4 regions of the Silvimonas sp. genome follow, and region 3 is predicted to be linked to each of the others. Evidence: predicted binding sites of a transcription regulator. Region 3 holds the regulator's gene; each other region holds the start of a gene.
What was found. The regulator sigma-54, encoded in region 3, starts transcription at its own class of promoters, with help from an activator protein. The targets are predictions, from matches to a motif close to CTGGCACGCTTCATGCTT.
Positions count from the first base shown of each region.

Region 1: glnK (P-II family nitrogen regulator) is a predicted target of sigma-54. The motif match lies at 5,121-5,138, and genes of this name have one in related genera.
Region 2: P4L78_RS08560 (TauD/TfdA family dioxygenase) is a predicted target of sigma-54. The motif match lies at 1,512-1,529, and genes of this name have one in related genera.
Region 4: P4L78_RS18950 (pilin) is a predicted target of sigma-54. The motif match lies at 2,353-2,370, and genes of this name have one in related genera.

Region 1 is NZ_JARLJK010000144.1:356,768-363,931, forward strand. Features, by position in the region: gene proB (glutamate 5-kinase) at 1-1,027, shown strand, start outside; gene P4L78_RS20940 (CNP1-like family protein) at 1,101-1,766, opposite strand; gene P4L78_RS20945 (sulfurtransferase TusA family protein) at 1,963-2,199, shown strand; gene pyrC (dihydroorotase) at 2,206-3,243, shown strand; gene P4L78_RS20955 (hypothetical protein) at 3,240-3,716, shown strand; RNA gene rnpB (RNase P RNA component class A) at 3,730-4,142, shown strand; gene P4L78_RS20965 (accessory factor UbiK family protein) at 4,639-4,899, opposite strand; gene glnK (P-II family nitrogen regulator) at 5,180-5,518, shown strand; gene P4L78_RS20975 (ammonium transporter) at 5,543-7,003, shown strand.
Region 2 is NZ_JARLJK010000066.1:124,826-131,989, reverse strand. Features, by position in the region: gene P4L78_RS08565 (LLM class flavin-dependent oxidoreductase) at 1-1,151, opposite strand, end outside; gene P4L78_RS08560 (TauD/TfdA family dioxygenase) at 1,598-2,530, shown strand; gene P4L78_RS08555 (LLM class flavin-dependent oxidoreductase) at 2,615-3,967, shown strand; gene P4L78_RS08550 (sigma 54-interacting transcriptional regulator) at 4,098-5,213, opposite strand; gene P4L78_RS08545 (sensor domain-containing diguanylate cyclase) at 5,561-6,583, opposite strand; gene P4L78_RS08540 (alpha/beta hydrolase) at 6,922-7,164, shown strand, end outside.
Region 3 is NZ_JARLJK010000009.1:100,902-108,065, forward strand. Features, by position in the region: gene rapZ (RNase adapter RapZ) at 1-729, opposite strand, end outside; gene hprK (HPr(Ser) kinase/phosphatase) at 732-1,676, opposite strand; gene ptsN (PTS IIA-like nitrogen regulatory protein PtsN) at 1,657-2,130, opposite strand; gene hpf (ribosome hibernation-promoting factor, HPF/YfiA family) at 2,446-2,775, opposite strand; gene P4L78_RS00695 (RNA polymerase factor sigma-54) at 2,822-4,231, opposite strand; gene lptB (LPS export ABC transporter ATP-binding protein) at 4,292-5,017, opposite strand; gene lptA (lipopolysaccharide transport periplasmic protein LptA) at 5,062-5,637, opposite strand; gene lptC (LPS export ABC transporter periplasmic protein LptC) at 5,609-6,190, opposite strand; gene P4L78_RS00715 (HAD family hydrolase) at 6,200-6,718, opposite strand; gene P4L78_RS00720 (KpsF/GutQ family sugar-phosphate isomerase) at 6,741-7,164, opposite strand, start outside.
Region 4 is NZ_JARLJK010000142.1:173,954-181,117, reverse strand. Features, by position in the region: gene cysN (sulfate adenylyltransferase subunit CysN) at 1-409, shown strand, start outside; gene P4L78_RS18955 (REP-associated tyrosine transposase) at 556-1,092, opposite strand; gene P4L78_RS18950 (pilin) at 1,804-2,298, opposite strand; tRNA gene P4L78_RS18945 (tRNA-Thr) at 2,443-2,518, shown strand; gene P4L78_RS18940 (nitronate monooxygenase family protein) at 2,786-3,955, opposite strand; gene P4L78_RS18935 (anaerobic ribonucleoside-triphosphate reductase activating protein) at 4,100-4,828, opposite strand; gene nrdD (anaerobic ribonucleoside-triphosphate reductase) at 4,851-5,039, opposite strand; gene P4L78_RS18925 (ribonucleoside triphosphate reductase) at 5,168-7,162, opposite strand.

The DNA.
Region 1 (7,164 bases), on a different contig from region 3:
GCTGGCTCGCTGGGCGGCGGAAATCGCCGAGCTGGCCGCATTGGGCAAAGAGGTAGTGTTGGTGTCATCCGGCGCGGTGGCGGAAGGCGTGGCGCGGCTGGGCTGGAAAGAAAAGCCCACGGCTATTCACGAAAAACAAGCCGCCGCTGCGGTGGGCCAGATGGGTTTGTGCCAGGCCTACGAATCGGCTTTTCGAGCGCATGGTCTGAAAACCGCGCAGGTATTGCTCACGCATGAAGATATGGCTGACCGCACGCGCTATCTGAACGCGCGCACCACGCTGCTCACATTGTTGTCGCTGGGCGTGATTCCGATCATCAATGAGAACGACACAGTGGTCACCGCTGAGATCAAGTTTGGTGACAACGACACGCTGGGCGCGCTGGTGACCAATCTGGTCGAAGGTGATGCGCTGGTTATCCTCACTGACCAGCAAGGCTTGTTCACTGCCGACCCGCGCAAAGACCCGACGGCAACGCTGATTCAGGAAGCACGCGCTGGCGATGCCGCGCTGGAAGCCATGGCTGGCGGCGCGGGTTCCAACGTGGGGACTGGTGGCATGCTAACCAAGGTGATCGCGGCCAAGCGGGCAGCGCGTAGCGGTGCAGCAACCATCATCGCCAGCGGGCGTGAGCAAAAGGTCCTGACCCGCCTGGCCAGCGGCGAAGCCATCGGCACGCAACTGGTGCCGGAGAAAACCCCGCTGGCAGCGCGCAAACAATGGATTGCAGCACATTTGCAAGTGAGGGGGCGCCTAATGCTGGACGAAGGCGCCAGCCGGGCGCTGACGGAGAAAGGGTCCAGCCTGTTGCCGATTGGGGTGATCACGGTCGAAGGCGAGTTCTCCCGCGGCGAGATGGTCAGCTGTATCGACGCCGAAGGACGCGAAATCGCACGTGGTCTGGTCAACTACCCGGCGGGTGATGCACGCCGTATCCTGCGCCAGCCGACCGGGCAGATTGAGGCCATTCTGGGCTATCTGGAAGAACCGGAACTGATCCATCGCGATAACCTGGTGCTGCTGTAATCCTCGCGGGGAAGGCAGAAAAACAAAAAGGACTGCATAGGCAGTCCTTTTTGTTTGAAACGGCACGGCTGGCTTATTTGCCCAGACCAGCGCCATTCTGACCAGCGCCTGCGGTGGTGCCTGCCGGGCTGCGGCAACCAGGGCAACTGGCGTTGACTGGCGTCTTGTTCCCCAGCTCGGATTTCATGTCCTTGATGGAGAGCGGATCGCGCATGCTGCATAGCGAGTCGTACAACGGCGACTGATACGTGTTGTAGCCGCTTTCCTGCACTTGTTGCCATTTACGGGTCAGCGTGGCCCAGACCGGGTTGTCGCTGTTGGCGTAATAGTAAGTGCGGTACTGGCCGGTATCGCAATCCAGCCCTTCGTAAACGTAGTTGTACTTGCCGTTGCGCAGCGGAATACCCACGGCGTAACGCACGATCTTGTCTTTATCCCCGACCGAAAGGCTGTCTTTGGAGATGATGAAGCGCTCGGTACCCCAAGCGTAGTTATTGCGGATTTGCGTCCAGTCGCCCAGCTTGGCCAGCTCCGGCGGGGTGAACGCTTGCTCGGCAGGAACCGGCAGCACGTCTTTAAAGAAATTGGTAAAACTGGATTTTTGCGAGCCATCACCATCGCTGTTGGTGTTGTCGTGATTGGCATCACGCGGATTGTCCGGGTTCTCGCCAACCACACCGGCAAAAACGGGCAGTGCCGCAAACAGGGCGATAAGCGCGGCGGGGATAATGCGTTTCAAGATGTCTAGCTCCATGGGCGGGATGGCCGCAATACCTGTGTGGCGGGGCCGGTCACAACCCGCTAATCATACGCTGATCCGCTTTTCGGCGCGCCTGGCGTGTGTAAATGACCGCTATAAGTGCCGCTCGGCACGGCGGGCGCATCCAGCGTAAAATGCCGGATTCGCCCAGATAATAAATGATATGGAATCGCCCATGGATGCCGATCTTGCCATTGATCTTTCCGGCCTGAATTGCCCGCTGCCGATCTTGCGCACCAAAAAAGCGCTGGCCACTTTGCAAGGCGGCCAGACAGTTCACGTGGTTTGCACCGATCCGGCCACCTTGAAAGACTTTGAAGCTTTCTGCAAACAGACCGGCAACACCTTGCTGCAGGGCGCCGAAATTGACGGCAAATTCATATTCCTGATCCAGAAACGCCAGCAGGCCTGAACCCAAATGACCCAAACCATTACCATTACCCGCCCCGACGACTGGCATCTGCATCTGCGTGATGACGCCTTGATGGCCGCTGTATTGCCGCACACTGCGCGTGAATTTGCCCGCGCCATTGTGATGCCCAATCTCAAGCCGCCGGTGACCACCACAGAACTGGCTGCGGCGTATCGCGCGCGCATTCTTGCCGCATTGCCAGTGGGGCTGGATTTTGAACCGCTGATGACTTTGTATCTGACCGATCGCACTGACGCTGCCGAAGTCGCGCGCGCCAAAGCCTCTGGTTTCGTCCATGGCATCAAGCTGTATCCGGCAGGGGCGACGACCAACTCTGATAGCGGCGTGACATCGTTTGAAAAAGTTATGCCCGCGCTGGAGAAAATGGCCGAATTGGGCCTGCCGTTGCTGGTGCATGGTGAAGTGACCGATCAAAGCGTGGATGTGTTTGATCGTGAAGCCGTGTTTATCGAAACCATTCTGGCGCCGTTGTTGCAACGCCTGCCCGAACTGCGGGTGGTGCTGGAACATATCACCACGCAGCAAGCGGCCGAGTTTGTGGCCTCGTCTTCGGCCAACGTGGCCGCCACGGTCACCGCGCACCATCTGCTGATGAATCGCAACGCCATGTTTACCGGCGGCATTCGTCCGCATCATTACTGCTTGCCGGTGCTCAAGCGCGAATTGCATCGCGAAGCGCTGGTGCGTGCCGTGACCAGTGGCTCGAACAAGTTCTTCCTGGGTACCGACAGTGCACCGCACGCCCGTCACACCAAGGAAAACGCCTGTGGCTGCGCGGGCATGTACACCGCGCACGCCGCATTGCCGCTGTATGCCGAAGTGTTTGACCGCGCCGGCGCACTGGACAAGTTCGAGACCTTCGCCAGCTTTAATGGCCCGGATTTCTACCGCTTGCCGCGCAATAGCGGCTCGGTCACTTTGACTAAAACCGCATGGACAGTGCCGTCTGAATATCCATTTGGCGAAAACACCGTCGTGCCACTACGGGCCGGTGAGCAAATCGACTGGACCCTGAACGCGTGAGGGCGCTGGTCCACCGCAATGCCAGCAAACCGGCCTGGCTGATCTTTGGCCTGGTGCTGCTGGCCACCGCTTTCTGGGGCTGGCCGCTGATTGATTCGCCGCGCTTCGAAAATCATTTTTTCGGCTTGTTCTGGTATTCGATGATCGCTCTGGCGGCGGCGTTCTGGGCTTTTCCGGCAGAACAACGCGTCTACGATGGCGTGCTGGAACGACGCATCTGCCTGTTCGGGCTGATTCCGGTGCGCACGCGGCAAATTCCGCTCAGCGCGTTTACCCGCGTGATGCTGGATCAAGAGCCCAACGTGATCGGCCCGGACAGCATCTGGGTCTGTCTGGCTGACGATGGCGACGCCCGTTTTGTGTTCGCCCACTACCGTGCCACCACCGCGGGTGTGCGCAAAGGGGTGGAGCAAGTACACCGTCTGGCAGAGCTGACTGGATTGCCGTTTGCCCAAAGTGACCCTGAGGCCTGATAATGGCGGCCGCGAAGCAAGCCAGACAGCCGCTGCCCGTTATTAATACACGGGGGGAGGAAAGTCCGGGCTCCGCAGGGCAGGATGCCGGCTAACGGCCGGGCGCCGTGAGGCGACGGAAAGTGCAACAGAGAGTAGACCGCCGATGGCAGGACTTTGGTCCACATTTGCATGATGCGGCTTTGGTCGTGTCTACAAATGGCACAGGCAAGGGTGAAACGGTGCGGTAAGAGCGCACCAGCGTCCCGGGCAACCGGGCGGCTCGGTAAACCCCATCCGGAGCAAGACCAAGCAGCAGGCGTTGAGGTGGCCCGCCGAGCCTGCGGGTAGGTTGCAAGAGCCCACTAGTAATGGTGGGCGTAGAGGAATGGCTGTCAGGATGCGCGAGCATCTGTACAAAACCCGGCTTATCGGCTGGCTTCGCCCCTCACATTTTGCTATTTCAGCATGCATGAAAGCCACCGAGTTGATCGGTGGCTTTTTTGTTTTTAAGCGTGATGGCTGGTTTTATTGGCCAATGTTGGGAGGCCGGATGAAGGCCACTTCCTGGCATAACCGTTAACGGGAATGCAGGCGATATTGGCGTGAGGCAAATGCTGATGGCTCGTTGGCGCATTGCTTCCCCGGATTCTCACTTCGTTTCACCCAGGCTACGGGATTGTTGGTGAACAGTCCCGTTTGAGGGGCCTTGTACTGGATTCCCACCTGTACGGGATTGACGACGTAATGGTTCTTGTTGGTTCTTGTCGTTGATATGACCAGGTGGAATGCGGCCGCTCTACAAAGTCCAATATCGCCACTCAATCGGGAGTTGGTGTGCCGCCAGGAAGAAAAGGCTCTTAAAGCCAGTCCCCCAAATAAAAAAGCCCGGCATAAACCGGGCTTTTTTTGTTGAACCAGCAATCTGCAGATTCAACGCCGCTCAAATACCGTCTTGCGGATTGGCGCCATGCAGGCGCTGCTCCAGATCCAGTACCCGCGCTTCCAGTTCCGCCAGCTTCTCACGGCTGCGCGCCAGCACTTCTTGCTGGATTTCGAATTCTTCACGTGTCACCAGATCCAGCTTGGTGAAGGCCGAACTCATCATTGCCCGCACGTTTTTTTCCACATCACGCGCCGGGCTGTTGGCGATGGCATCGGAGATCTTGCTGGAAATTTCGTCGAACAGTTTTTCCTTGATCATGCCGCTTCTCCTGAATGGTTTGCACCTTATCAGTTTAGCAGAGCAGCGCAGAATGCCTACCGCAGGCTGAAATGCTTACGTGAATATTTCTTCAGGCAATGCGCACTTGCATGGTGCATATTGAATTTTCAACTTGGTTCACGCGCGCAAATTCGGTGCGGTTTACCAGAAATATTTCTGATGGTGCCGTTTATCCGTTGTAAACATTGGGAAAATTTACGCTGGCACGGTTTCTGCTCATAGGGAAACGTCGTTACCGGGACACATGAGGAGCACACCCATGAAATTTGTTACCGCCATCATCAAGCCATTCAAGCTGGATGAGGTTCGTGAAGCCTTGTCGGCAATTGGTGTAGCCGGCTTGACCGTAACTGAAGTGAAGGGATTCGGTCGGCAAAAGGGCCATACCGAACTGTATCGTGGTGCGGAATACGTTGTTGATTTTCTGCCCAAGGTAAAGCTGGAAGTCGCCATTGCCGACGACCTGCTGGACCAGACGCTGGAAGCGATCGAAAAAGCCGCAAACACCGGCAAGATCGGCGACGGCAAGATTTTTGTTTTCGCGCTTGAGCATGTTGTTCGTATTCGTACCGGTGAAACCGGCGAATCTGCAATCTAATAAAATTGGGAAGGAGATGACCCGATGAAAAAAGTCTTTGCGATGTTCGCATTGCTGGGCGCGATGTGTATGGCGGCCCCGAGCTTTGCTGACGATGCCTCCGTGGCTGCAGTGGCATCAGATGCCGCGGCCGTAGTGGCTTCGGATGCGTCGGCAGTTGTTGCCGCCGTAGCTTCGGCGGTAACGACTGACGCTTCAGCCGCTGGCGCCGCTTCGGCCCCCGCCGCTGCCCCGGCTCCTACAGCACCGTTCTCGGTAGATTCGTCCAAGATCAGCAGCGGTGATACCGCGTGGATGTTGACCTCTACCGCACTGGTGCTGTTCATGACCATTCCTGGTCTGGCACTGTTCTACGCCGGTATGGTTCGCAAAAAGAACGTGCTGGCCACTGTGATGCAAAGCTTTGCCATCACTTGTGTCGTCACCATTTTGTGGGTGGTTATCGGTTACTCGCTGGCCTTCACTCCTGGCAACAGCTTTATTGGTGGCTTCTCGCGAGTCATGTTGTCTGGCATGAACTACATCAAGGGTGCCAACGCAACCACGCTGACCGTGAGCCATCTGGCTTCTTCGATCCCGGAATCGGTGTACATGGTCTATCAAATGACCTTCGCCATCATTACTCCGGCACTGATCACCGGCGCGTTTGCTGACCGCATGAAGTTCTCGGCCATGCTGGTGTTCATGGCTCTGTGGTCCATCATTGTTTACGCCCCGATCGCTCACATGGTGTGGGAACCAACAGGCTGGCTGGCAACTGCAGGCGTCCTGGACTTCGCTGGCGGTACTGTTGTGCACATCAACGCCGGTGTTGCCGGTCTGGTTTGCGCCCTGGTTCTGGGCAAGCGTGTTGGTTATGGCAAAGAAGCCATGGCTCCGCACAACCTGGTGCTGTCGCTGATCGGTGCTTCGATGTTGTGGGTGGGCTGGTTCGGCTTCAACGCCGGCTCCGCAGTCGCTGCTGATGGTCGTGCCGGCTTTGCCATGATGACCACACAAGTTGCTACCGCCATGGCGGCACTGGGCTGGATGTTTGCCGAGTGGGTTGCCAAGGGCAAGCCTTCCGTCCTGGGCATCATCTCTGGTGCAGTGGCTGGTCTGGTTGCGATTACCCCGGCATCCGGCTTCGTCGGTGTGGGTGGCGCGCTGATCATCGGCCTGCTGGCTGGTGTGGTTTGCTTCTGGTCCGCTTCGTGGCTCAAGCACAAGCTCGGTTACGACGACTCCCTGGATGCCTTCGGCGTGCACGGTGTTGGCGGTATCCTGGGTGCGATCCTGACCGGTGTATTCGCTGTGAAAGATATCGGTGGTGCTGATGGCAGCGTGATCCTGCAGGTCAAGGGCGTGTTGTGCACCCTGATCTACAGCGGCGTGCTGACCTTCATCCTGCTGAAGATTATTGATGTTGTGATCGGCCTGCGCGTGACTGAAGAAGAAGAACGCGAAGGTCTGGATGTGTCCCTGCACGGCGAACGTGTGGAATAAGTAAAACTATAAAACAGAACACATCCTGTTTGATCGTAAAGAGCAGAGTCGTACCTTCAACCCGCCGCAAGGCGGGTTTTTTTTGTCTGGTGTTTGCGGAGCGCCGGGCGGGACATGCGCAACGTCAACGCCAGTCAGTAACGTTGCGTTATGCTGCTGAC
Region 2 (7,164 bases), on a different contig from region 3:
AACCATGCCTGGATTTCGTCGGCGATGCTGGCTGGGGTTCCTACCACTACGCGATGCCCGCGTGCCCCGGCCAGGCTTTCGTATAACTGTCGCAGGGTCAGGTTGTCACGGCGCGCCAGTTCGGATACCAGCGCAAGGCGGCTGGTATTGCCGTTGGTTTGCGTGGCAAAAGCGGGTAACGGGCCGTCCAGGTCGGACTGGCTGAGGTCTACATCCGGGAAAAACCGTTGCACTATCGATATCCCGACAGCAGGGTGAATCAGGTCCTGCAACTCGCGATAGCGGGCTTCGGCTTCTTCCTGGGTGCGTCCGATCACCGGCGACAAACCCGGCATGATCTTCAGCTCGTCCGGGTTGCGGCCATATTTGGCCAGACGTCCTTTAACGTCGCGATAAAACGTCTGGGCTTCTTCCAGGGTTTGCCAGGCAGTAAAGATGACTTCGGCGGTACGCGCCGCCAGTTCACGCCCGGCTTCGGACGCGCCGGCCTGCACAATCACCGGATAACCCTGTGGTGGTCGCGAGATATTGAGCGGACCGGTGACGGAAAAATGCTTGCCCTGGTGATCGAGCGTATGCAGTTTGTCCGCGTCAAAATAAACGCCGCTGGTTTTGTCGCGCAGGAAAGCGTCGTCGTCAAAGCTGTCCCACAGGCCTTTGACCACATCGAGGAATTCCTCGGCGCGCTCGTAACGCAGCGCATGTGCCAGGTGTTCGGCCTTGCCAAAGTTACCGGCGGCGGCTTCATTGCCGGTGGTAACCACGTTCCACGCCGCACGTCCTTTGGATAAATGATCCAGCGAGGCAAATTTTCGGGCCAGCAAATATGGCTCGTTGTAGGTGGTGGAGTCGGTGGCGACAAAGCCGATGTGGCGGGTGGTTGCCGACAGCGCCGCAAACAAAGTTACCGGCTCGAAATGGGCGATACGGCCATAGCGGCCGCGGGCTTCGTTGTCACCGCGTTCATAAATGCCCGGGCTGTCGGCCAGAAACACCAGATCAAACTTGCCGCGCTCGGCGGTCTGCGCCACTTCCTGGTAGTGGTCGATGTTGGTTCCGGAGTCCGCTTGCGAACCCGGATGCCGCCACGCGGCGATGTGATGACCAGTGGCCTGGATAAAAGCACCAAGGTGCAGTTTGCGTTCACTCATTGACTCATGCTCCACAGGACGGTGCTGGCCAGACGGATGGGCCCGTTGCCAGATTGAGGACTGTTAGTACGGTGACGGTGAGGCCAGCCGGTTATGGTTTTTTGGGATCGGGGCTGGTGTTCAAGTCATCGCTTCTGAGCAGAAGTCATGCCAGCGTAGCAGGCACTGGGTAATCCGGGCGCCAGAGGCAGTGGCTGGGCGCATTGCCAGCAATCTGGCGCGCAGGCTGTGCGAAATCAGCCAGTCAAACCGGCCACCTAAAGAGTTGCCACTGTTTGAAATCGCGCAATTTGCTGCGTCAACTGTGCGGCCACATACATCCCGACACGGCAATACCTTGGCTGGGTGCGGGTTGGCGTGCTGGCACGGTTTCTGCAGAGACACGTCATGAGTAAAAATTCTAAAGCTCTTTCGTTTTATCCAAGTAGTGCATAAGGACACCACACATGACCGCTGTTTCTACCCTGACCACACCTCTGGCGCAGGCTTTTCACAAACTGGCTAAGCTGGACCGCCCGGCAATCCAGACCCCGGCCGACGTCAGCATTAGCGCAACGGGTGGGCCGCTGGGCGCAGTCGTAACCGGGCTGGATGCGAATCGCCCGCTCTCGTCCGATCTGGTCTTGCGTCTAAAGCAGGCGCTGGATAACCATCACATTCTGATTTTCAAACAGCAGCAGTTGAACGACGATCACTTCCTGGCCTTCAGCACCTACTTTGGATCGGTGTTCCGGCCGCCGGAAGATATCCCGGTGCTGGCTTCCGGCACTGGCGGCACCCCGCCCGATGTGGTGCCGGTCTCCAATCAGGATGGCGGCTACACCGGAAGCGGCGAACTGACCCCGCATATTGACCACCAGTGGACGCCGCTGCCGTCGGCAGGCTCGCTGCTGTATGCACTGGAAGTCCCGCAAAGCGGTGGCAGAACCAGTTGGTACAACATCGCCCGGGCATACGCCGATCTGGACGAAGCCACCCGCAACGAAATTGACCAGCTGCAACTCATTACCTACAACCCGTTTACTCATCCCCGTGACCTGCCGCGCCGCTTGTATCGCACGCCGGATCTGACTCCGACCAGCCATGGCTTTCCGCATCCGCTGGTACGTACTCATCCGTCCAGCGGCAAGAAGGTGCTGTTTCTGAGCACCCATACCGAGGTCGAGCTGCCTGGTATTGACCCGCAGCACGGACAGGCGCTGATCGCCCGTCTGCGTCAGCATCTGCAGAACCCCAAGTACCGCTACGAGCATGACTGGGAAGTGGGCGACATCGTGTATTGGGACAACCAGGCCACCTTGCATTCGCGTACCGCTTTTTCGCCCGAAGAGCGTCGCGTGCTCAAGCGCGTGAGCCTGGCGGGCAGCCGTCCGTTTTAAGCAAAGAACCGCATGCCTCACATGCTTCTGATCTGCATTGGGCTGCCCGTTAAAGCGGGCCGCTAAAACCATGGAAAAATTCCAATGAGCCAACGACAACTGAAACTGAATGCCTTCCTGATGACCGCAGGCCATCACGTAGCCGCATGGCGCCACCCTGATTCCCGCGCCGATGGCGGCATCCGGTTTGATCATTTCAAACAGATCGCCCAGGCGGCCGAGCGGGCCAAATTCGACGCCGTATTCTTTGCCGACAGCGCAGCGGTCTGGAACGGGGGTCCTCAGCAAGAAGCACAAAGCCGCGGCGCGCAGTCCGATCACTTTGAACCAGTGACACTGTTATCCGCACTGGCCGCCGTGACCGAACACATCGGGCTGATTGCCACTGTCACCACGACCTATAACGAGCCCTATCATCTGGCGCGCAAATTTGCCTCGCTCGATCACCTGAGTAATGGCCGCGCTGGCTGGAATCTGGTGACTTCTGCCAATGCAGCCGAAGCGTTCAACTTTGGTCTGGATGCACACGTAGCCCACGCGGATCGCTATGCCCGTGCCGAGGAATTTATCGACGTGGCCACCGGCTTGTGGGATAGCTGGGAAGACGACGCGTTCATTCGTGACAAAGCTTCCGGCGTGTTTTTTGATCCGGAACGACTGCATGTGCTGGACCATCAGGGCAAGCATTTCCGGGTGCGCGGGCCGTTAAATGTTGCTCGTCCGGTGCAGGGATACCCGGTGATCGTGCAGGCGGGTTCCAGCGAGCCCGGCAAGGAGCTGGCGGCGCGTACCGCCGAGGTCATCTTTACTGCGCAACTCACGCTGGAAAACGCCCAGGCGTTTTATCGAGACGTGAAAGGCCGCCTTGCCAAATATGGCCGCAGCCCGGACGAGCTGAAAATTCTGCCGGGGATTTTTCCGGTGGTGGGCCGGACCCGCGAAGAAGCCCAGGCCAAATACAAGGCACTGCAGGAGTTGATCCACCCTTCGGTGGGCCTGGCGTTGTTGTCCGGCATGCTGGGAGGGTTTGACCTGACTGGTTACGCGCTGGACGGCCCGTTGCCAGAACTGCCGGAAAGCAACGGCGGCAAGAGCCGACAGTCGTTGCTGATTGACCTGGCGCGGCGCGAAAACCTGACCATTCGCGAGCTTTATCTGCGTATTTCGGGCGCACGCGGCCATCTGACGCTGGTAGGCACCGGAGAAGAGATCGCCGATCAATTGCAACTGTGGTTCGAGAACGAGGCGGCCGACGGTTTCAACGTCATGCCTCCCACCTTGCCGGGTGGTCTGGACGACTTCATCGAGCTGGTACTACCGGAACTGCGTCGGCGCGGTTTATTCCGGGCCGAGTACGAAGGCACAACCCTGCGCGAGAGCCTGGGTCTGGCGCGGCCTGTGAATCGCTATACAACCCCAGCGGCGATTGCGGCTTGATTGACCGATGAAATAACACCGGGCGGCACAGTTCGCGCGGCCCGGTGTTATTGAGCAGATTGGTATTAGTGGAAAAGCGAAATGGTGATGCCGAAGTACCGTCAGCTTGATCAGATGGAGCTAGACCCAGTTAGATGGCTCTGGCGAGATTGGCAATGGACCAGGTCTGCTCGCTGTACAGCGCCGGCGCAGGCGCGGCGGGCTGCAACAAGCCATGCCGTTTCATCAGCGTACGCAAAGCATGCCGCGAAATCCCCAACGATTCGGCCGTGCGGACCTGATTGAACTGGTGGCGCGACAACGCGGTGCGCACAATCAGCAGCTCCATCCGGGTAAACAAATCGGGCGTGGCGGCGTTCAACATTTTTTCTAGCGCCACGCCAATCTCGGCATCCGGATCGGCTGAGTGCGTTGGCGTTGGCTCAATGGAGGGTGTCGCGAGGTCTTGCTCCAGCAACAGGTGTTCCTGGCGAATTTCACCGCCGTGCGCCAGCAGCAAGGCGGCGTGGATAACGTTTTCCAGTTCGCGGATATTGCCGGGCCAGCCATGTTGCAGCAGCAGCGTTTTCAGTTCCGCACTCAACCGGGGAACCGCTTGCCCCAGCCGGGCGCAATAGTGGTTCAGGAAGTAATCAGCCAGCGGCAGAATGTCTCCCACGCGCGAGCGCAAGGGCAGCACCGGCAGCGTAATGATATTGATGCGGTACAACAGATCACGCCGGAAGCGCCCGGCCAGAACGGCGGCTTGCAGGTCAACGTTGGTGGCGGCGACGATCCGCACGTCGATGGGAATCGGTTTGCGCGCGCCAACCCGCACCACTTCTTTTTCTTGCAGCACGCGTAGCAGCCGCGTTTGCAAAATCAATGGCAACTCGCCAATTTCATCCAGAAACAAGGTGCCACCCTGCGCCGCTTCAAAGTAGCCTTCGCGCTGGCGCAGCGCTCCAGTAAATGATCCGGCTTCATGCCCAAAAAACTCGCTTTCGGCCAGCGCTTCGCTGATCGCACCGCAATTGACCGCCACAAACGGGCCTTTGCGCGCGCTGGTTTCATGCAGCCGCCGCGCCAGGATTTCTTTACCGGTGCCGGTTTCGCCCACGATCAGCACCGGTGCTTCGCTGGGGCCAACGCGCGCCAGCATATCGAACAAGGCGTGGGATGCAGGATCAGAAAACACCACGGCTTTGGCCCGCTGGGCGGGGACGTCAGGTGTATGCAGCGTGAGAATCGGAACGTTGGCAGACATGTTGGCTCCTCGCAAACAGGGGCAAAACGCATGTTCAAAGCAAAGCGGCTGAATAGCGTTTGAAATCAGCCCTTGATGCGGCGAAGGCGGTGGTGCGCCAGCCGAGCCAACTCACTGTAGCGTAACTTTTTAATAACTTAAATGAATTTAATATTCATTTGTTATTACTATTTTGTTTTTCCTGGAGTGGTTTGAAGCGAATGACCAGCCATCCGCGGCAATTCGGGACTGTTTAGGTCAGAGAGAAGAGGGCAGGTATCGGCCGGCAATCAAACCAGCGGGGCTGGCGTGCCCGATCAGCGAACCGGTATGCGCCTTGGGTAAATAACCCGCGGGCGCAAGCGGGCTCAGGGATTGGCTGGGGCTGGCAAGCGGCGGGCCTGTTTGACTTTGTACATCGCTGCATCCGCTTCGCTCAGCGCGTCCCACGGATTGCGAAAGGCCGGGTCTACCGCGATCGCGCCGACACTGGCACCGGCGTAGTCGAACGTTGCATTCGTCGTGGTGATGCTGGCCCGCGTTACGTCAAATAGCCGCGACTTGAAGGTGCCTAGTGCGTCGTCTACCGATTCGCCAAGGTGCGGACCCAAGCCAACGGCAACAAATTCGTCGCCACCGATACGCGCCAGCAGATCGCCAGCGCGCACGGCTTGCAGCAACTGGGTGGCGATTTGCCGCAGCACCGCGTCGCCGGCCTCATGCCCATAGTTGTCGTTGATTTGTTTGAAATGATCCAGATCGACAAAGCCCAACAGCACATATTGTCCGGCGCGCTGGGCCGCCGCAAACATGCGTTGCAGTTCGTTCATCAAGGCGCGGCGATTGGGCAAGCCGGTCAGCACATCGGTCAGCGCCATGACGGCAAGATCGGTGTTGCGCTGTTTTAGCTCATCCAGCAATGATTCACGCTGAATATGCTGGGCAATCAGTTTGGCAAAAAACGCCACGATGCGGTCGGTGCCGACATCGACCGATTTCTGGTCCGAACTGGCCGCACACAAAGTGCCATGGAGGTCACCGGTTGCGGTGTGAATGGGCACGCTCAGATAGGTACGGATACCCAGTTCGCGCGCCGCGTCCGAATCGCCCCAGCAATCACTGACGTTGTCGGTGAACTGGCGACCTTCATCCAGCGAGCGCTTGCACAGGGTGTCTTCCCACGGCACTGACAGACCTTCAGGAATGACCAGGTGCCCGGTGTTGCGGGAAAACTGGATATGTTGCAGCCCTTGCGACAGATCGATGGTCGTGAGATAGGCCGATTCAAGCCCGGTGATGGCGACCAGCATCTCCAGCAATTGCCGGGTCAGGTCTTCCAGGGTTTCCGCCTCGTTGACGGATTCAGATAGCTGGAGCAAAAGTGGATTCACTGCCGGCTCCCTTGCGACGAGTAAAAATGATGAGGTAAGGCCGTCGACCTGCAGCCGGGACGCCAGTGTTGCGCCAGGCCCGGTTCAGTCAGCGCGATGAACAAGCCGCAATGGTTCGGCGTTGTTGTGACGGCACCAACGGCAAAGGCCTGACAGTGTTGACAGATTCTCGCATATGCCAGGAGTATTTAAAATAAACGCCGAAGGTACTGTGCCAAAGCGTGGGGTTGGCGCAATGGCAGCATGTTTTGGTGCCGTTATAAATCGCCAGGCTGCAGCCAGCGAAAAGATCATCTCGACAAAAATATCAGGCTGGGTAGGTCTATCCATTAGGGAGAATGGCTTTGCGGTTACTGCGCAATACACTCGTTGGCCTGCTGACTTTGTTTGCTGGGCTGGCTACATCGGTGGCGCTGGCTGCCGCGTCGCCGCCCACTTCGGTTGCGTCTGCGGCCGATGCCACGCGGCCAATGTCGCGCGAACAAGTTACCCGCATTCTCGACAGCAACCGCCAGATACTGTTACCGCAGGGCGTGAACGAGCAGGTCAAATTGCGTATCGGCGGCATTGATCAATGGGTA
Region 3 (7,164 bases):
ATTACGGTGGTCGCGATCAAACTCGGGAATCCAGTGCTCCAGAAAGCCGATCAAGTGAGTTAAATAGCGGCCCACGGCTTCCTGGCGTTTGAGGAAATCAATGACTGGCTGGTCTTTGCCGGTGAGTGGGCGCAAGACCGGATCGTAATGTGGATTGGGCAAACAACGCGCATCGAATACAAAGTCGGCATCTTGTGGCAAGCCGTGCTTGAAGCCAAACGACTCAAATATCAAAGTAAGCCGGGATTGATCCAGCCCGACAAAGTCGCGCACCATTGCCCGCAACTGGTTTGCCGATAGCACGCTGGTATCTATGCGATGAGCATTGGCGGAGAAATATTCCAGAATCTCACGTTCAAGCGCGATGGCCTCGGTAACGGTGAGATTGCCGCCAGAGAGCGGATGCGCGCGGCGGGTTTCCGAGAAACGTTTCACCAGCGTTTCATCGCTCGCCTCCAGGAACAACAAGCGGGCGTCGACTTTGAGTTCCAGCATCGCCGCCAGGTGATCGGGAAAAGCGGCCAGGTTGTGCGCGCTACGAGAGTCAACGGCAATGGCAACCTTGGGGTAGCCATCTTCATCCAGCAGCGCGACGGTTTGCGGCAAAATGGGCGAGGGCAGGTTGTCGATGCAGAAATAACCGAGGTCTTCCAGAATGCGCAACGCTACACTCTTGCCCGCGCCCGAGACCCCTGAAAGCAGGATGACCTGTTGCCGTTTTTGCGTCATCGTTATTCGCCCAGCTCCATAAAGCGCTGGTGCCGTTCAATAAACTCGCGGGTGGAGTCGATGCCGCGCAATTGCAGAATATAGTTACGTACCGCGGCCTCAACCAGTACCGCCAAGTTGCGACCCGCCGCCACCGGAATCACCAGTTTGCGGATTTGCACGCCGAGGATTTCCTGCGTGGCCGCCTGCATTTGCAGCCGATCAATTGGCGCCAGCGTTTCGCCGCCCGCTTTAGCCAGATGCACGATCAGCTTGAGCGTCTTTTTGGGGCGCACGGCAGTTTCGCCGAAAATGGTGCGGATATTGAGCACGCCGATCCCCCGTACTTCCAGAAAATCGCGCAGCATCGGCGGACAGCGACCTTCCAGTGTTTCCGGGTTGGTGCGATAAACCTCAACTACATCGTCGGCCACCAGACCGTGGCCGCGTGAGATCAGCTCCAGTGCCAGTTCGCTCTTACCCATCGACGACTCGCCAGTCAGCAATACGCCCACTTCCAGCACGTCCAGAAACACGCCATGCAAGTGGGTGGAAACGGCGAGTGCCTTGGCCAGGTAATAGCGCAGCACGTCCATCAAATATGGCGATTGTTCGGTGGAGGTCAGCAGCGGTACGTGGTGACGTTCGGCACCTTCACGCAAGGTGTCGGGCACGGGCTGGCCATTGGCAACCACCATCAGTGCCATTTCATTGGCAAACAGGCGTTCGACCGAATCTTTCTGGGCCTCGGGGCTAAGACCGGCAAAATAATTGACTTCGGCAATCCCCAAAACCTGCACGCGGTTGGGGTGAATGAAGTTCAGGTGACCAACCAGTGCCAGACGCGGCTTTTGTTCGGCGGCATCATTGGTGAGCAGATTGTTGGCACCGGATTGACCTGCTACCCAGGTGAGCCTGAGCTTTTCCGCATTATCGATGAACAGCTGTCTAACGGTAATCTGCGGCATACGGTTCCCAGGTGGAAATCAGTTTCCAGGCCGCGTCCACGTCGCTGGCCGTTGCAAGTTGTTCGCGCACGGTTTTATCAGAAAAGAGCTGGGCCAGCTCGGACAATATCTGCAAATGCAGGTCGGTGGCGGCAGCGGGAACCAGCAACACAAAGACTAGGCTCACGGGTTTCCCGTCCGGCGCATCAAAAGGCACCGGGCTTTTTAGCCGGATAAACGCGCCGCTGGCTTCTTTCAGCCCTTTGATCCGGCCGTGTGGAATTGCCACACCTTGGCCCAGGCCGGTTGAGCCGAGTTTTTCACGGGCAAACAGGCTATCGAAAATAACGCTGCGCGCAATGGCGTGACTATTCTCGAACAGTATCCCCACCTGTTCGAAAACACGTTTCTTGCTGCCCACGTCCAAATCTAGAAACACATTATTGGCGGGCAGAATTCTGGATATCAGACTCATCGTGTTGCCGACTCACTGACCAAAGCGGCGGGCGTATCCTGCGCGCCCCACCTGTGACGAATTCCGATGGCTGCTTTTGCTCTATTCACCGGTCTGGATAGTGCTCACTGGAACTGCGAACCACACCGCATTTACGGTGCAATTTGATAAGTATTGCGCAATTTATTAGCCAGGACAGCGCAATCTTGCCCCATTAACGTGCCATTGCACTGCACAACCAATACTATTGTACCGCCCAGAATGCATAAACAAAAACGGGAACCAGTATTATTGGCTCCCGTTTGTTGTATCAAAGGACTGGTTAATGCCGGAAAGTCATTCCTCTTCGACGGTTTGCTGATGTTTGATCGCTTCGCCGCGATGATCCATCAAGCATTCTTTGTGTTTCACAATCTGCCGATCAAGTTTGTCGACCAGTAAATCAATGGCCGCATACATATCCTTGTCTGATGCCTCAACGTGGATGTCTTTTCCGCGAACCCGCACTGTGACATCGGCTTTCTGCTGCAATTTTTCTACAGACAGAATCGTGCTGACGTCTACAACCTGGTCGAAGTGTCGCGTTATCCGGTCGAGCTTGCTGGTAACGTATTCCCGTAAGGCCGGGGTCACTTCAACGTGATGTCCGCTGATGTTGAGGTTCATGGCATTCTCCTTCTGGTAAGCCATTAAGACACTGCACCGATAAGGGCTACAGGTTTTTGCGCAGATTGACGGGTGGAACGTTCATGCCCTCCCTGTACTTGGCAACGGTTCGCCGCGCAACCACGATCCCTTGCCCGGATAAAGCTTCGGCAATGGCGCTATCTGAGAGCGGCCGGGTTTTGTCTTCGTTCTGGATCATCTGTTTGATGAGCGCTTTGATGGCAGTGGCCGAACATTCGCCACCAGCTTCGGTGTCAACGTGACTGCCGAAGAAGTATTTGAACTCCAGCAGCCCACGCGGGCTGGTCATGTATTTCTGGGTGGTAACGCGGGACACGGTGGATTCATGCAGATCCAGTTCCATGGCGATATCGCGCAGGACGAGCGGGCGCATGGCGACTTCACCATGTTCGAAAAACGCACGCTGGCGTTCAACGATGGCCTGAGCGACCCGCAGAATGGTTTCAAAGCGTTGTTGCACGCTTTTCACCAGCCATTTGGCTTCTTGCAACTCGCGCGCCAGCACACCGCCTTCGCTACGTTGCAGGATATCTGCATAGACTTGATTGATGCGCAACCGCGGCATCGCGGCTGGATTGAGTCTCACCTGCCATTGCCCCTTGATCTTTTGCACCAGTACGTCAGGTACAACGTAACGTGGTGTCAATGCCGCCCATTGTGCTGCCGGGCGCGGATTCAGACTGGTGATCACACTTTGCGCGGCTTTCAGTGCCGCGTCGTCACATTTCAGTAACCTTTTGAGCTTAGTGTAGTCACGCCCGGCCAATAAATCGAGATGTTGTCCGACGATCTGTCGTGCCAGCTCGCAAGCGGGAGAAGGTGCAACCAGGCGCAACTGCAGGCCCAAAGCCTCCGCAGTATTGCGGGCACCCACCCCAACGGGATCAAACTGCTTGAGTCTGGCCAGTGCTACGGCCAGGTCATCAATTTCAAGCTCCAGATGTGTGACGATCTCCAGCGGGATTTGTTCCAGTAATTCTTCGAGGGACATTGGTAAAAATCCCTCATCGTCCACTGCGTCGATCATGAAAGCCAGGGCAGCATGGTCGCGCTCGGGCAAACGCAGCACCCCGGCTTGATCCAGCAGATGCTCGCGCAGCGTCAGCTCTTTGGCGACCTGGGTGGCCGGATCGAAGTCGTCATCATCGTCACCGTTGCGCGCATTGCCGGTGCCGCTACCCCAGTTCATGTCGTCGCCGCTGCCATCGTAGGCCGGTTCTTGCGGGGTGCTGTCGCTCTCGCCGGAAACAGGTTCGGGACTGTCGGAAGGGTTGCTGCCCCCACCATCTTGTTCCAGCAGCGGATTTTCCAGCAGGTAACGCTCGATTTCCGTCTGAAAATCGAGTGTGGACAACTGCAACAGCTTGATCGACTGCTGCAGCTGCGGGGTGAGGTTCAGTTGCTGCGAAAGACGCAGTTGAAGGGATTGCTTCATGCTGCGTTTATATCCAGACAAAGAGGGTGGCGGTTGATCGGCGCTTTGTGCATGGCGCGGTTACATGCGGAAATGTTCGCCCAGGTAAACCTTGCGCACTTGTTCGTTGGCAATGATTTCGGCCGGATGCCCGGATGCCATCACGGAGCCTTCAGAGATAATGTACGCCCGATCACAAATCCCCAGCGTTTCGCGCACGTTATGGTCGGTAATCAGCACGCCGATACCGCGGTCGCGCAGATAAGCAATGATGCGCTGGATATCCATCACCGCAATCGGATCGACCCCGGCAAAGGGTTCATCCAGCAAAATAAAGCGCGGATCAGCAGCCAGCGCGCGAGCGATTTCAGCGCGTCGCCGCTCGCCGCCAGACAAACTCATGGCACCGCTGTCACGCAGATGGGCAATGTGCAATTCATGCAGCAGTTCGTCCAGTCGTTCCGCACGGCGTGTGGCGTTTTTCTCGCGCAGTTCCAGCACAGCCAGAATGTTCTGGGCGACCGTCATCTTGCGAAAAATCGAAGCTTCCTGCGGCAGATAACCCAAGCCCAGTTCTGAGCGCTGGTGCATCGGCAGGCGACTGATGTCCTGGCCATTCAGGGTGATTTCGCCACCATCGGCAGCGACCATCCCGACAATCATATAAAAGCTGGTGGTTTTGCCCGCGCCGTTAGGGCCAAGCAAACCGACGACCTCTCCCGCATCCACTCGAATGGCTACGTCACGTACCACGGTGCGTTTGCCGTAGCGTTTCATCAAACCGGAAGCGTTCAGGGATGCAGTCATGGGTTGAGTGGCCGGGCCGTTGTTATCGAGTGATCGGGAGGGCTTCATTGGGCCCCGCTTGCGGTGACTGCACTGGCCTTGGTTGCCGCCGGTTTGGTGGTGGCAGCGGCACTGGCGTCTTTTTTCTTCGGAACGATCGTCACATTGACGCGACCGGCGCCGGACTTGGTGCTGTTGGCGGTGTACTGGTCGTTGTTCAGGTTGTAAGTGATGATGTCCCCAAACACTTCGTTCTGGTTCTTGCGCACCCAGGCACTGTTGGTCAGCACCAGCATGCCGGTTTTCTGGTTGTAATCGTAATGCAGTGATTCAGCATCAACCCATTCACCATCATCTGCCTGCTGGCGAAATTTCACTGGTTTGCCATCGCCTTGCGAATATTGCATGCCATCCGCGTCTTGATGGATCACCAGCTTGTCCGAGCGCAGCGTCATGGTGCCTTGCGTGACAACCACGTTGCCGGTGTACACACCGGTATTGGCTTTCTGGTCGTAAGTGGCCGAATCAGCTTCAATTTTCATCGGCTTTTCACGATCAGCCGTTGAGGCCAGGGCGGCAGTTGCCCCCAGCGCCAGGCTGATTGTCAGGACGCTATTTACTGCTGCGTTGCGCAGGGACATAAGTGGTGCTCACTCTGGATTTAACTAAAAGGGTCTGGCCAGCAAGGTCGGCTTGAAAGCCAACACCCTTGGCGTGGTAGGCACCCATGTCGGCATCGACCGGGGCTTCCGACCATGCGTCACCGGGTTTGGGTTGATACCAGATTTCCCGACCGTGAATGACCATTTGCGCGTGCTGTGCATCTGGCTGGCGCGTCATCGTGGTGGGTTCGGGCATCCACAATTTTTCGCCTTTGTTGATCGATTGCGCGCGCGTGGTAACGAGGTCGACCCGCGGTTTGCCCGGTGCAGTAGACACAAGGTGCGGATTGTCGAACCAGGCGCTGTCGTTTTCTTCGTAATGGCTGACTTTGTCGGCGTCCAGTCGCTCGAACGGCCGACCCAGTTCGTCAAAGCGCACGGTATGGGTGTTGTTGGCTATCAAATTCGGCTCATCCACCAGCCGTTGGTTGTCCAGTGCCGGCAAGGTTGCGGCAGAGTTCAGTCCCCACACCAGCAGCGCCAGGAACACAATCAACACCAACGGCAAGAGTCGCGAAGACAAAGAATTCACTGGCCGTCCTTAGCGCAAATAGTACGCGAGGATACCATCCAGCGTTTCTTGTGCACGCATGATGGATTCACAGGCTTCACGCACTGCGCCGTGACCGCCGTGTTTGCTGGTGATGTAGTGAGCGTTGTCGCGCACGATTTCCGGCGCGTCTGGCACGGCAATGGCAAACGCCACTCGGCGCATCACCGGCAAGTCAATGACGTCATCGCCCATATAGCCGCATTGTTCGGCGGTCAGGCCGGTGGCTGCCAGCAGTTCGCCAAACGTTTCCAGCTTGTCATTCGCACCCTGGTACAGCAGTTCAATATTCAGATTGCGCGCGCGATGGGCCACCAGTTGCGATTTGCGCCCGGTAATGATTGCCACCTTGACGCCGCTGTCTTGCAGCATGCGAATGCCGTGGCCATCGAGCGAGTTGAATGCTTTGAGTTCTTCACCGGCGTCGTTGTAAAACAGACTGCCATCGGTCATGACACCATCGACGTCAAAGATCATCAGGCGTACGGCTTTTGCTGCTTGGTGGTTCATGGTGTTCCCTGTTCGGTGCCAGTCAGACTACGCGTGCGCGCAGCAGATCGTGCATATTCAAAGCGCCAGCGAGCTTGCCGCTATCGGTGACCAGCAAAGCGCCAATGCGGCGCTCTTCCATGATCAATACCGCCTGTGCGGCCAATTTACCCGCTTCTATGGTGATGGGGTTGGGCGTCATCACTTCAAGTACTCGCGTGTGATGTACGTCCACGCCACGGTCCAGCGCGCGACGCAGATCACCGTCGGTGAAAATCCCTACCAACTGGTTCTGCGGATTCATGACTGCGGTCATGCCCAGGCCTTTGCGGCTGATTTCCATCAGTGCATCGCGTAATGGCGTGTCTTCCTGCACGATGGGCAAGTCGTCGCCGTGGCGCATGACGTCGCTCACGCGAATCAGCAAGCGTCGCCCAAGGCTGCCACCCGGATGGGAGTGGGCGAAG
Region 4 (7,164 bases), on a different contig from region 3:
CCCGCTGCAAGCCGGCAAGGAATACCAGTTCAAACTCGGCGGCAAAACCGTCTTCGGCCGTGTGCGCGCGATCAAGCACCGTATTGACGTGAACACACTGGCGCATATCTCCGCCGAAAAGCTCGCGCTGAATGAGATTGCCTTGATCACCGTAGAAACCAATGCGCCAGTGGTGTTCGACAGCTACGCGCTGTGCCGTGGTACAGGTGGTTTTATTGTGATCGATCGCTTGAGCAATGCGACGGCTGGGGCGGGGATGGTGACTGGTGCGGTTGGCACAGACGCTGCTTCTGCCACTTACGACATCGCCGCTATGAGTGAACTGGAGCGGCTGCGTGCGTTTGAGCTGGAAATGAACGCGCTGGTGCGCAAGTATTTTCCGGGATGGGGTGCGAAAGATATTTCGTAGGGTTTGCACGCCCGCGTGCGAACGCGTGCAATGTCACAAAAACAAAACACTCGTTGCAATGCATGGATGTTTTGCGGTGTTGTGTATTCGATTGCCACTGAACGCGTTCGCACACGACGTGTGCAAACCCTACGTCGTGTTTGCAATCATTCCATGGTATCAATCAACGGATGGTCGCGAGTCCAATTCAATGGGTAAACTCCGGCCTCCACATATCTGTGGAAGCTCGACCAAGGCCAATCGGCTACGCTCCTGACCAAGCCGTGTTTCAATGGATTGAGATGGATGTAATCCATATGCCGATTAAAATCCGCCTGATCAAGCAATTGATGTTCCCAAAACCGCCTTTGCCAAATGGTCGATTCGCGCCGACTGGTTTTGGATTGGCTCATCCAGCCCGGTTGGTGATATTCCGGCAACTTACGTGACGCCATGCTCTTGATTAGGCTCCAGCGCCCGGAGTAATCATGATCGCCATCCGGCAATGTCCAGATGCAATGCATATGGTCTGGCAGCAAAACCCAGGCATCAATAACAAACGGGCGGGTTGTTCGTACCTTTTGGATTGCGGCCCGTAATGCGTCGCGAAGCGTTTCGTCAGTCAGTATTTTCCGGCGACGAAAAGTAACCACCGTAAAGAACCAGGACGCGGAAGGCGTGTGCGAACGGCGATAGCGAGACATATTCGCAGGTTAGCAATTCGCCGTTCCCCAAAGGTTGATTGCGCGTAGGGTTTGCACGCCATGCGTCCCGATGAATCGGGATAAATGCGAACGCGTTCAGCGGACGGTTCGTTAATCAAATCCACAAAACAAAACACCCGCCGGAATGCAGCGGGTGTTTGGGTGTGGTGGTGCGCATGCATGCGCACCCGTAGGGTTTGCACGCCACGCGTGCGAACGCGTTCAGTGGACGGTTCGTTCATCAAACCCATAAAACAAAACACCCACCGGAATACAGTGGATGTTTGGGTGTAATGGTGCGAATTCATGCGCACCCGTAGGGTTTGCACGCCGTGCGTGCGAACGCGTTCAGCAGACGGTTCGTTCATCAAATCCATAAAACAAAACACCCGCCAGAATGCAGCGGGTGTTTAGGTGTAACGGTGCGCATAAATGCGCACCCGTAGGGTTTGCATGCCGTGCATGCGAACGCGTTCAATGGACGGTTCGTTAATCAAATCCACCAAACAAAACACCCGCCGGAATGCAGCGGGTATTTGGGCGAAATGGTGCGCATAAATGCGCGCCCGTAGGGTTTGCATGCCGTGCATGCGAACGCGTTCAGCGGACAGTTCGTTCATCAAACCAATAAAACAAAACACCCGCCGGAATGCAGCGGGTGTTTGGGTGTAATGGTGCGCATAAATGCGCACCCTACAGGGCTGGTTTAAATTATGTACGGCAAGCTGCAGGAGCGTACTTGGCCAGCAGTGTGCCCACAACAACGCCATTAGGACTTGTAGCGGCAGCAGCACCACATTTCCATTGAATTGCGTCCGTTGGGACTGTACCGACTACCAGTTTGGTTGCACCAGTGGTTACACCATTTGCAACGGTGCCACCGTAATAAGGAATCAGGCGAAGTGTGCCATTACCTGCAGTTGCGGTATAGGTAATTTCAATGAAGGCATCTGTTGGATCGATGGTTACGGACGTAACGTTTGGAGTGGGAGAGGGCTGGGTCCAGCCAGTACCAAAGGCGGAGCCGTTAGAAGCGTTTTCTGCTACGGTTGTTTTTGCCGCATCAGCCAAACTCAAGCCTTCAGTTACCTTGGCGCGAACGATGTAGTCTTGGTAAGCCGGGATAGCCACAGCAGCCAGAATACCGATAATCGCAACCACGATCATCAGTTCGATAAGGGTGAAACCCTTTTGCATACGTTGCATGTTCAATCTCCAAAAATATTTGTTGGTGTGCGGCGTACCCGCGCAGTAGCTATTGAGCAAAAGCCATGCCAGTGTCCTGTATGCCGCCGGCGCATTGTGCCCGGGTTGGTATCCCTTGCAAAGTTGCTTATAATGCCGGCTCTTGCCGTTGTAGCTCAGTTGGTAGAGCAACTGATTCGTAATCAGTAGGTCGAGTGTTCGATTCACTTCAACGGCACCAGATGCAGCAGGGGTCAGGCTTTCAGCCTGGCCCTTTTTGTTTTTGGGCCTGCAGGAACGGGCAGATTTTCGATGGGATTTGTTATGGCTGCGTGCCAGGGCGTTTGCGCCAGGCGGCGACGAGTGGTGGGGATTTTGTGGCAAAACAAAAGGCCGGTTGTTTGCACAATCCGGCCTTTCTCATAAAAGTGACGTTTTTTGTCACGTTCAATTTCTCTAATTCGTCAGATTTCTCTTATATAGCTCTGGGAATCCCGCCAAAACGCGATCAGATAGCAGCCAAGTTTTGTGGGCGTTGGCCGGTGAGCAGGTAGTCGATCAACTCACGCACCGGGCGGATGGCGCTGCCGAAGGGCAAGCTGTCGGCGCCGCGGAAGAACAAGCCACGGTTCACTTCACCACGCATGGCAGCGGCGAGTTTCAGGTCGATGCAGAACTGGCCGACTTTAGCCAAGCCGTCACGCAGGCCGCAGACCGACAGGCAGTTCATACCTTGAGTGCAGCGGGCCGGGTCGGCCTTGGCGTTGGATTGCAGACGCGCTTCGCGATTGATGTAGTTCTTCAGCCATGGTGTGAGCACGGCACGGGCGGGCAGACCAGCCACACTCATGAATTCCACGATGTCTTCATCGCGAGCGTTGGCCAGCACTTCTTTGAAGTTGGGATGAGCATCACCTTCTTCAGTAACGGCAAAGGCCGTTCCCAGTTGCACGCCACTAGCGCCGTTGCTCAGGTAATGCAGAACCTTCTCGTGGCTATTGATGCCACCGGCGACGATCAGCGGAATGCGTGCGCTTTCCAGACCCAGGTCTTTGAAGATCTGATGGGTTTCGGTGAGCACACGGTCGAAATCAAATTTCTCGTTATGAATTTCTTCGATCTTGGTCGCACCCAGGTGGCCACCGGCGTGGGCGGGGTGCTCGATCACAATGGCATCAGGCAAACGGTTCTTTTTAAGCCATTTTTTCAGAACCACATTGATGCCGCGGCTGTCCGAGAGGATCGGTACTAGGGCAACGTTCGGGTAGTCCGCGGTGACTTCCGGCAAATCCAGCGGCAAGCCCGCACCCATGACGATGGCGTCGGTGCCGGCTTCGCAGGCTGCGCGTACGTAGTCGGTATTGGAAGCAACAGCTTTCATCACGTTCACGGCAATCAGCCCGTTACCTTGTGCAGTGGCCTTGGCCAGCTTTACTTCGCGGGCTAACGCCTCAAAGTTCAGGGCATCCAGTTCGGCTTGAACTTTTGTTGCTTTGCTTTGCTCCAGCAGGTCCGGGTGATGATGACGCAGATCAACAGAAGCGATGGTGCCTAGCGCGCCTTCTTTGGCGACGGCACCGGCCAGTTTGTGGGCCGAGATACCAACCCCCATCCCGCCCTGCACGATTGGTAGCAGCGCTTTACCCTTGATGAGCAGCGGTTTGAAAGTGTGGTGCAGCATGAATGCGATCTCCCGCCACAATGGCGTTTTCTTTGTTGAGGGGTGGGAGTCTGCGGGTTTGGTCGTCGAGTGATTTTGATCTAGATCAAGGCGTTGCTGCGCTGATGATGCCGTGTATAAAAATCACGAGATGAGCGGTGATTAATGCGCCCTTATACGTGTGCCAGGTACCAGTTTGCTCAGCTGCTGCAATGTGGCGGGGCTCGGATAATTGGCTGGTGCCGGTTGCTGCAGCAATTGGCTGGAGGCGCAGCCGTTGGGCCGGAAAGGTTGCAGCACGAAGTCTTGCACGCCATAAACCGCCAGTGTTCCGGCCAACCGCAGCAAGGCATCGTCGTTCAGCAAAGATGGGTGGATGGTGGTGCGGCACTCATAGGCCACGCCGCTATCGCGTATGAGCCTTAGCGATTCGCGCGCGGGGTCGCCACTTGAGCGAATCTGCGTTACGCCTTCATATTCGGCAAAGGGGGCTTTGACATCAAAGCCCACCCAGTCCAGATAAGGCAGGCATTGTTTCAGTCGCTCCGGATAGGCGCCGCCGGTATGCAGCGCTACCTCGAACCCCATGGCTTTGACTTGCGCCATCATCAACGGCAACCAACGTTCGGTCAGCGGCTCACCACCACAAAAGACCACGGCATCCAGCAAGCCTTTGCGTCCCTCCAGCCAGTTGACGATGTCATCCCAAGTTGGTTCGGTCGGTGTTTTGCTGCGTGTTTGCAAATGCGGATTATGACAATAGTGACAACGCCAGGGGCAGCCAGAGATGAACACCACGCAAGCGAGCTTGCCCGGATAGTCGCAACTGGAGAACGGCACAAGTCCGCCCAGCTTGGGTGGATGCGGCGCGTGTTCGTCTGGCGTGGTCATATCGGCGTGCTCTTGATGTTATTCAATGTTGTTCGGTAAAGAATTGGCGCTCGGCGAACTCACCCTGCTTGCCGATATTGAATGCGGAAACGGGCCGGTGATAACCCATTACGCGTGTCCACACTTCGCAGCGGGTGCGTTCTTCATCTTTGAGCTGGATGGCCTGTTCTGTGGCGTTGTGCAGATGTTGCTGGATGCTGAGGTCGTTCATGGCGTGCTCCTGTTAGATCACTGGCCCAAAAGATTGCTTGGGTTTTGGGTTGGAAGAGAAGAAAAGAACGCGGCTGGAATTCCGTGGCAACCGTTCAGCCGCGTGCGCTGCATGCATATGCAGCAAACCTAGGCGCAGCAGGGCTGCTTTTTGCTAATCAAGTCGGCATCACATTTCGGGCAGAACTCATGGTGTCCGCTCAAATAGCCGTGCTTGGGGCAGATTGAAAAAGTGGGCGAAATCGTCACATAGGGCAGCCGGTAATTCGCCAGCGCACGTTTAACCAAGGTGCGGCAGGCGTCGGCGCTGGAGATGGCCTCGTTCATATACAGATGCAGTACCGTGCCGCCGGTGTATTTGCGCTGCAGTACTTCCTGGCGCGCCAGCGCTTCGAACGGGTCGTCGGTATAACCCACCGGCAATTGGGTGGAGTTGGTGTAATAAGGTTGCGCCACGGTGCCCGCTTGTAGGATTTCCGGATAACGGCGTTTGTCTTCTTTGGCGAAGCGATAGGTGGTGCCTTCGGCTGGCGTGGCTTCCAGGTTGTACAGATGGCCGGTTTCTTCCTGGAATGTCGTCATCTGATCACGAATGTGATCCATAAGCCGGTTGGCAAAGTCGTAACCCCACGGCGTGGTGATGTCGTGTTCGTTATCCGTAAAGTTGCGGATCATCTCGTTGACGCCGTTCACACCCAGAGTGCTGAAGTGGTTGCGCAGCGTACCCAGATAGCGCTTGGTATAGGGATAGAGGCCGCCCGCAATCAGCCGATCGATCAGTTTGCGTTTGATTTCCAGGCTTTGTTTGGCCAGTTCCATCAATTCATCTACGCGGGCAAAAGCACCGACTTCATCCCCCTTGAATTCGTAGCCAATGCGGGCGCAATTAAGCGTCACCACGCCAAGACTGCCGGTTTGCTCGGCAGAGCCAAACAGCCCGTTGCCGCGCTTGAGCAGCTCGCGCAAATCCAGCTGCAAACGGCAGCACATGGAGCGCACCATGTGCGGCTCCAGATCACTGTTCAAAAAGTTCTGAAAGTAGGGCAGGCCGTATTTGGCAGTCATTTCGAACAGCAAAACGGTGTTGGGGTGATCCCAATCGAAGTCTTTGGTGATGTTGTAGGTGGGGATCGGAAAGGTGAACACGCGGCCCAGCGCATCGCCTTCCATCATCACTTCGATGTAGGCGCGGTTGACCATATCCATCTCGGCTTGCAGTTCGCCGTAGCTGAACGGCATTTCCTGACCGCCCACATACGGGATTTGCTCGCGCAGATCTTCCGGGCAAACCCAGTCAAAGGTCAGATTGGTAAACGGCGTCTGCGTACCCCAGCGGCTAGGCACGTTCAGGTTGTAGATCAGTTCCTGAATGTACTGCTTGACCTGCTTGAAACTGAGTTGGTCGACGCGGATAAACGGCGCCATATAAGTATCGAAAGACGAGAACGCCTGCGCGCCCGCCCATTCGTTTTGCAAGGTGCCAAGGAAGTTGACGATCTGGCCGATGGCGCTGGACATATGCTTGGGCGGCGTAGCGTCCACTTTGCCCGGCACGCCATTGAAGCCTTCGTGCAGCAAGCGGCGCAGCGACCAACCGGCGCAATAGCCGGAGAGCATGTCCAGATCATGGATGTGGATCGCACCCGAGCGATGTGCCGCGCCGATTTCCGGAGGATAAACGTGGTTGAGCCAGTAATTGGCAATGACCTTGCCGCTGGTGTTCAGGATCATGCCACCCAGACTCCAGCCCTGGTTGGCATTGGCATTCACACGCCAGTCAGACTGGTTCAGATATTCGTTGATGCTGGATTCAACGTCCACCACGGTACGGGTGTCAGCGCGCAGGCGGGCATGCTGGCTGCGATATGCAATATAGGCCCGCGCGGTTTGCAGGTGATGCTGCTCCAGCAGGGCTTCTTCTACCTGATCCTGAATCGCTTCAATGCCCGGCGCGTTGGTTCCGGCCAGACGCCCGGTGACCAGTTGGGCTAGTTCCAGCGCCTGGGGTGCATTGAATTCGCCACTCAACTGCGCTGCTCGCTCTAACGCACTGGCGATCTTGGCCGCTTCAAAGGGGACGATACGGCCGTCGCGTTTGCGCACGTAGAGTGGCTGAGTGGTCACGA